2 regions of the Jeotgalibacillus marinus genome follow, and region 1 is predicted to be linked to the other one. Evidence: predicted binding sites of a transcription regulator. Region 1 holds the regulator's gene; the other holds the start of a gene.
The links. Region 1 encodes NrdR, which represses ribonucleotide reductase genes. Its sites were predicted from a motif close to AACACNATATATNGTGTT; they were not measured.

Region 2: a site for NrdR is predicted at 2,536-2,553, ahead of AB1471_RS01135 (vitamin B12-dependent ribonucleotide reductase). Genes of this name have one in related genera too.

Annotation. Positions count from the first base shown of each region.
Region 1 is NZ_JBFMIA010000001.1:452,301-456,520, reverse strand. Features, by position in the region: gene AB1471_RS02380 (glyceraldehyde-3-phosphate dehydrogenase) at 1-437, shown strand, start outside; gene speD (adenosylmethionine decarboxylase) at 855-1,235, shown strand; gene AB1471_RS02370 (hypothetical protein) at 1,328-1,711, shown strand; gene nrdR (transcriptional regulator NrdR) at 1,921-2,376, shown strand; gene AB1471_RS02360 (replication initiation and membrane attachment family protein) at 2,450-3,865, shown strand; gene dnaI (primosomal protein DnaI) at 3,865-4,220, shown strand, end outside.
Region 2 is NZ_JBFMIA010000001.1:215,925-220,144, reverse strand. Features, by position in the region: gene gcvPB (aminomethyl-transferring glycine dehydrogenase subunit GcvPB) at 1-209, shown strand, start outside; gene AB1471_RS01145 (rhodanese-like domain-containing protein) at 391-771, opposite strand; gene AB1471_RS01140 (lipoate--protein ligase family protein) at 927-1,763, shown strand; gene AB1471_RS01135 (vitamin B12-dependent ribonucleotide reductase) at 2,611-4,220, shown strand, end outside.

The DNA.
Region 1 (4,220 bases):
CTTGTGGTCAATCGGTTATTCCGACTTCCACTGGCGCTGCAAAAGCGCTAGGAAAAGTCTTGCCGAATCTTCAAGGGAAATTACACGGTATGGCGCTACGAGTGCCTACACCAAACGTATCACTTGTTGACCTTGTCGTGGACGTGAAACGCGAAGTGACAGTCGGTGAAATCAATGATGCTTTTAAACGAGCAGCAAATGATTCACTGAATGGCATCGTGTCATTTACAACAGAGCCACTTGTTTCAATCGACTTTAATACAAATCAACATTCAGCCATTATTGATGGACTTTCTACAATGGTTATAGGAGCGACAAAAGTAAAAGTACTTGCATGGTATGACAACGAATGGGGATATTCTTGCCGCGTTGTAGATCTTGTTCAGCACGTTGCACACGAAATGGAGAAATCATCTTCAAGAGTGACAGTATCATAATACGTTTTACTCAAAACGACCTCGTGTAATCACGTGGTCGTTTTTTTACTGTTTTAGAAACTATATGATGAAATAAATGTGGTCGGCTGTTGAACTTGGAATAATTCACCCACCTAAAACACCTAGCCCCTCTGTAACGTCTTGCCCAATAGGCAAACAACACATAGCTGTGCGAGACGTCTTATACTTGTCTGAGCTGAGCGAGCCATTGGCGCTTTTGTTTCGCTGTTTTTTGTTCATTTATTTATTGCATTATCTCTTTGAAAATCGTATACTATTTCTCGTGATCTTATTTGGTTACAGACAAATCATTTTTCTACTTAAGGGTTAGGACCTCATTGGACTAACTTTCCCCCGTGGTAGAGATCGTATGAACAACCAAATCTAATCAAATTTACTTTTAAGGGGGAACGATCAATGGAAACAATGGGTCGTCATGTAATAGCAGAATTATGGGACTGTGACTTTGATAAGTTAAACAGCTTGGAATTAATTGAAGAAGTATTCGTAGATGCAGCTTTAAAATCAGGTGCGGAAGTAAGAGAAGTTGCCTTCCACAAATTTGCGCCACAAGGTGTGAGTGGAGTGGTGATTATTTCAGAATCACACTTAACGATTCATAGCTTTCCGGAACATGGATATGCAAGCATAGATGTTTATACGTGTGGTGATTTAGATCCAACAATCGCAGCTAATTATATTGCTGAATCTTTAGGATCTAAAAAACGTGAAACGATCGAAGTTCCTCGTGGTATGGGTCCAGTACGAGTCGGCCAATCAACTGTAAGTGCAATTTAATGATGATCGTAAATAGAGGTGCAACTAGCATCTCTTTTTCTTTTGAGCAAATATTGATAGAATAGAGAAAAGGGTTGCAGGAGGAGATAGGGTTGGCAGGATTACGTTCAATGTTTAAACGGTTTAGCCAAGAGTGTGAAACGGCAGACCAACATCAAGAAGAGGCCCTTCAAACACATTATTATAAAGCAACATTTGATAAGGTCTTTGAAGAAGTTAAGCGCTTTTATTCTTCACCAGCTTATTCCATTACATCTGTCTCAAAAGAGCATGGTGAAATTATGGTACAGAAAAAAAGTAAGCCTTCGATGTTTTTAATCGTGACTGTTGTCAGCGTTCGTCCTTTTCAGACAGCTGTGGATATAAAAGCCTCACCTGAACAAATGATCGTAAGCGGTGCTTATCCTCTTTTAAAGAAGGAGATTGAATCTTGTTATCACATGTTAGGTCAACAATTGCACTTGGCTGATAAGTAAGGGGTGCTGTTAGGAGTTTTTTAGAGTCACTATTAGTTATGTTGAATTACGGATGTTCAATTACCTTCACCTATCGACCACTCCGTATACGTAGTGTTAACTGGAGATAACGATAGCTGTCTTATTAGGATTTCTAGGGTGACTACCTTGTACTTTACTCCTATTTTTTATATGATAGAAGGAAATAATCTTGTTGTGGAGCTGGTTACATGAAATGCCCGTCGTGTCACGAAAGTACGACAAGAGTCATTGATTCCAGACAAATTGATGATGGAAAGTCGATTCGCCGACGCAGAGAGTGCGAATCGTGTCAGTACCGTTTCACTACCTTTGAAAAAGTTGAAGAAATTCCGTTAATTGTTGTTAAAAAAGATGGAATTCGTGAAGAATTTAGTCGAGAGAAGATATTGAGAGGCTTAATCAGAGCTTGTGAAAAACGTCCTGTACCGTTTGAAGAGCTAGAGAAAATCGCTTCATCTATTGAACGGGAACTTAGGAATCAAGGCAAATCAGAGACACCTTCTGTCGACATTGGTGAAATGGTAATGGATCGCCTATCTGCTGTTGACGAAGTGGCATATGTGCGTTTTGCTTCTGTTTATCGCCAATTTAAAGATATCAACGTTTTTATCGAAGAACTAAAAGAACTTATAAGTAAAGGATGAGCATAAGGGAGCTTGAGGGATTCCTTAGCTCTTTTTTGTCTATTGTTTCAAAATGGGAGGGATCGATGTAGCTATGACGAACATGTGGAAGGAAGTTCAACCAACAGATGAGTATCGTGTTCAGTTAAATGGCATGTTACACGAGAGTGACCGAGATATTCTTCAGTTTCTCTATCAACCTCTTGTTGGTGCTTCTTCAACGAGTTTATACTCCATGCTGTGGGGCGAAGTCGAGCGTCATCAGCTTGAAAGCGAACCGTCCATCCATGCATCGTTAATGGGAATGCTTTCTACAAGTATCGATCAATTGTTTGAGGCACGTATAAGACTTGAGGGCATGGGATTGCTTAAAACGTATACAAAAGGTGGAGATAATCGCCAGTTTATTTATCAACTGCAGCCACCATTACATCCAAATGAATTTTTTGATGACCCGATGTTAAGTGTTTTTTTATATCGCCAAGTTGGAAATGCACAATTTTTACGGTTAAAACAGCGCTTTATTGTTCGCTTTGAAGATCGACTTACATACAGAGAAGTGACGAGAACGTTTCAAGATGTGTTCTCATCTGAAGCGTTGACCCAAGCTACTCCTTTATCATTTGAACAGGAGCGTGAAAATGAAACCCTTCTTTTTGAAACAAAAAATGAAGGAATTCAAACGGATTTCGCGAATTTTGATTTTCATTTATTGCTTGCTGGACTTTCTGAAATGATGGTGCCTAGAAAAGCGTTAACCTATCATGTGAAAAATATGATTGCAAAGCTGTCAACTTTATATGGATTAGGTGTACTCGATATGAAAAATATTGTTATCGAAGCTGTTACTGAGGATAATGAAATTGATATAGAATTGTTGCGCAAAGCAGCTAGGGATTATTATCAGGTGCATCGTAGTCCAACGTTTCCAAAGCTTCAATCAGTAGGGAACATAGAAAAAGAAATTGAAACACCTAATGACATCTCTGCTGAAGATGATTTAGTTTATTATCTTGATCACGCTTCGCCGGTCCAAGTGTTAAAGGATGCATCACCAAACGGAACGGGGGCAACCAAAACAGAATTGGCGATGATTGAAGATCTTTTGTATGTCCAAAAACTTCCTGTTGGTGTTGTGAATGTACTTCTTCAATTTGTACTCATTCGGACAGACATGAAGCTAACGAAAGGGTACGTTGAAAAAATTGCAACACATTGGGCTCGCAAGAACATTACGACGGTCAAAGCAGCTATGGAGCTCGCGAAAATGGAGCATAAGCAATACATGGAGTGGAAAGAAGAAACAAACAATGGGACAAAGAAGCGTAAGAGTAATAAAACAATACGAAAAGAAAAGCTACCTGATTGGTTTAAAGATAGACAAGATTCTGTAGAAGAACCATCAATCCCTTCTTCAACCAACGGTGACACTGACCTTGAATTTGAAGAAAGAAAGCGGAAATTTTTAGAAAAGCGTCGACAAAAGAAGCTTGAGGCAGGTGAAGAATAATGGAGCCAATTAACCGTACACTAAAGCAGCTGGCTGGATCTGAACGGTTTCAAGAACGGTATGTGGCGATGAAGAATGAAATTATGGCGAATAAAGAAGTGCAGCAATTCTTTGAATCTCACAAAGATGAACTTGCACCTAATGCGATGGAGCAAGGAATGATCAAGCTATACGAATACATTAACCGTTCAAGTTCATGTAGAAATTGCCCAAGTTTAGAAGGGTGTATTAACACAATGGGCGGGCACGAACCAAAAATTATCATTCAAGGTTCCCTGATTGATTTAGAATATTATCGTTGCCCTCGAAAAACCGCTCATGATGAACAACGTCAAACAGAATCGCTTATTCAAAG
Region 2 (4,220 bases), 240 kb from region 1:
GCATGATGATCGAACCGACTGAAACAGAGTCAAAAGAAACACTAGACTCGTTTATTGATGCGATGATTCAAATTGCAAAAGAAGTAGAGGAATCACCAGAAGTTGTTCAAGATGCTCCATATACAACGGTTATTGGTCGTCTTGATGAAACAAAAGCAGCAAGAAAACCCGTGTTGCGTTATACAAAAAAAGAAGCTGTCGAGGTATAAGGAGTTTATAGTACAGCATTGAACCCAATTTTTAAGTGAGCTCTTCCTATACTACAACTACATGTCAGTTACACCACATAAGAGGTCTATACAACTTTGAGTGCTGAAGAAGAACACGCTGCTTCCAGAGTTTTTGGCAGCAAAAAAGATCCAAAGTGCAATCACTTTGGATCTTTTTAACTTATTTTTTTTTAATCTTTCCAGCCCATTTCTTAAATCCACCTTTAAGTTGATAAAGGTCTTTAATTCCTTTTTTAAAAAGCATTTGTGCAGCTCGTCCGCTTCTCATCCCATTTTGACAATACATATAAACAGGCTTATCAGAACGAATTTCGCCAATGCGCATTTTTAATTGAGAAAGTGGAATGTTACGAGCGCCAAGAACATGACCTGCGTCAAATTCACGTTGCTCTCGAATATCGATCAACTGAGCTTTTCGATAGCCACTTCTGAACTCTTCCTCTGTTAAAGGCTTTAAAATGCGTTTCTGACGGAAATACGTGTACGTTGAGTATAAAATAATAGCAACTACTACAGCTATTAAGAAATAAAGTGATTCCAACGTTTTGCCCCCTTTCTATTTATGAACACTAGGTACTATTATAGGGCTCAAACGATAGAAGTTCAAAGAAAAATATTTTTGAATACGACACTCTTTGAATTTGTATAAGTGTCTGTTAGACTTAAGTCGACTTTTACGAAAAGGATCTGAATGCAATGACTATTGAAACTTGGAGATATATTGATTCAGGAAATTCGTCACCAAGCTATAATATGGCTCTTGATGAAGCATTACTAGATTGGCATAGTGAAGGGAAAATTCCACCAACCATTCGATTTTATGGATGGGATCCAGCAACATTGTCAATCGGTTATTTTCAAAATGTACATAAAGAAATTAATTTGGATGAGGTGAAGAAACACGGGCTTGGCTTCGTCCGTCGACCTACTGGTGGTCGTGGGGTACTACATGAACATGAGTTAACCTACAGTGTTATTGTAAGTGAAAATCACCCCAAAATGCCTCCAACGGTTACAGAAGCCTATCGCGTGATTTCAGAAGGGATATTAAAAGGGTTCCAAACGTTAGGGTTGGACGCATACTTCTCCATTCCGAAAACAGCGGAAGAACGTAATGACCTAAAAAACCCTCGCAGTGCAGTGTGTTTTGATGCATCAAGCTGGTATGAGCTGGTAGTGGAAGGTAGAAAAGTGGCAGGAAGTGCTCAGACAAGACAAAAAGGTGTTATTTTACAGCATGGATCAATTTTACTTGAGATTGATGAAGACAAGCTCTTTAGTCTTTTTCATTACTCGAGTGACCGTGTCAAAGAACGGATGAAGAATGCTTTTAGAAAGAAGGCAGTTGCTATTAACGATATGGTTGATCAACCCGTCAAGATTGACGAAGCTAAAACCGCTTTTTTTCAAGGATTTGAAGAAGGACTATCAATTAAACTTGAACCACACGAGTTAACAACAGAAGAGAGAAGTTACGTAGAGCAAATAATGCATAATCGATACAGTACAGATGAATGGAATTTTAAACGATAATAAAAGGACGAGCCAATTGGCTCGTCTTTTGCGTGAGACGGGCCAGTCGCACGTGTGCATCATTGTTAAAGGTTGGAGAACGTTACAGCTTGTAAACACGACTCCCTAGTCTCCGAAGGTCTATTTTCTCCAAGGTGAAAGTCCTTCCACTAGTGCTGATACAACCAGTGAAAGCTAATCTAGGGCATTATCGTGAGGTAGTGTCTGAAGGAGAAGCGGATCGTCGAGATCCGTTGTTGGACAAGCAGACCCAGATGCAATAAGTGTGAAGCACGGCGACGGGTTAAGCTGGTGACCGTCCGCAAATAACGGGAAACCCTCTAATTTGGTGATCACTCTATGAATCAGCCGAGTGATCACAGCTTAATATTGTTGCACACCCTTGATTTTTTGTATGACGGTAAGAGGTTTTAATTTAGGCATAACTACAGAGAACTTGCAGAAATTGTGAAATTACCCCCTCACTTAGCAAATAACCCCTGATTTAATAGAATTAGCCGTATGCCTTAATAAGGCACGTACGGTTTGGGTAGCCTTGAAAAAGGTTACCCTACTCTATGTTTTATACTAAAAATGCCTTTCAAAATCAACCGATGTTCTTAAGAATGCCTTGTCGAGAATTGCAAATCTGAAAAAAGTCCAAAACGAGTTGAAAATTACATTTTAGACCGTGTTTTCTCCCTCTTTTAGCCGAAATCTTCTCTTTTTGGATTTGACAACATTTTTAACATTGACGAAAAAAACCATATGTAGTATGAGGGTAAAAATGGCGAACACTATATGTTGTGTTTTTGTTGAAAAAGGAGTAGACTACAATCAAATAATACAATTAGAGGAGATTTAATACATGACATCTTTAACTCCACAACAAACAAGATTGAATATCGAACAATTAAACGAGGATATTACATTATTTGACCCAGTTCACCCTATTACCTCAAATATGAAACTTACACATAAAGGTGTCTCAAGGCTTGTTATGCTGGATCGTTATGCATTTAAAGACACGGAGAAAAAAACACTACGCACAGGTGATTTTGTTGTGCTAACAATTAGAGAAGATCCTAAATTTCCAGCACGTGGGTTAGGTTACATTCAGAGCATTAACCAATCACGTCGTGAGGCACAGGTGTTGATTGAAGAAGAGTTCCGTAACTCGCTCGATACGCCAAAGGAAATAGAAACAGGAATTATCAATCGTTCACTTGATGTGATTGAAAAACCGCTTGAAGTGTATTACGAACAAATTGCGCTTCGAAATGCGACGGGACTTGCTTCAGTTGAAAAAACAGAAGAGCTCCGAGAGGAATGGACGACAAAGTTTTATGAAGAGCTATCAAGTCTTCATTTTGTTCCAGCTGGCCGTGTTTTGTACGGTGCAGGAGCCAATACTGATGTTACATTCTTCAACTGCTATGTCATGCCGTTTGTAAAAGATTCACGAGAAGGAATTTCTGATCACCGTAAGCAAGTGATGGAAATCATGAGCCGCGGTGGTGGTGTTGGAACGAATGGTTCTACGTTGCGTCCTAGAAATACATTAGCAAGAGGTGTGAACGGAAAATCATCTGGTTCTGTTTCGTGGTTAGACGATATTGCGAAGCTTACTCATCTAGTCGAGCAAGGTGGTTCAAGACGTGGTGCCCAAATGATCATGCTAACTGATTGGCATCCAGATATTATTGAATTCATCATTTCTAAAATGCAGAATCCACGTATTTTACGCTTTTTACTGGAAACAAGTGAGGACGAATTCATCCAAAAAATCGCACATGAAAAATTAAAGTTCACCCCATTAACAGAGCAAGAAGTGGCTATGTACCAAAGCATTGTGAACTACAAAGATATTCCTGGTCAAGGTGGTTTTAATCAACACATTATTGAGGATGCACAAGAAAAACTTGCAACAGGTGGAATATACTCCGTTCATAATCCAGAGTTTCTTACTGGTGCCAACATTTCAATTTGTTTGACGGATGACTTTATGAAAGCTGTTGAGAGCAATGAAACATACAACTTGCGGTTCCCTGACGTTGAATCATACTCTCCACAAGAAATGGCTGAGTATAACGACAAATGGCATGAGGTTGGGGATGTCCGTGAATGGGAAAAACAAGGGTATGAGGTCAGAACGTACCGTACAATCCAAGCAAAAGAACTATGGAATTTGATTAATATATGCGCAACGTATTCAGCGGAGCCGGGCATTTTCTTTATTGACAATGCAAACGATATGACCAATGCAAAAGCATACGGTCAACAAGTTGTAGCAACAAACCCGTGCGGAGAGCAACCATTAGCGCCTTATTCTGTATGTAACTTAGCAGCTGTCAACCTTGCGGAGTTTGCGGACAAGAAAAACAAAACAGTTCAATTCGATAGATTGAAAAAAACAGTCCAAATTGGTGTTCGTATGCAGGATAATGTGATCGATGCTACTCCTTATTTTCTTGAAGA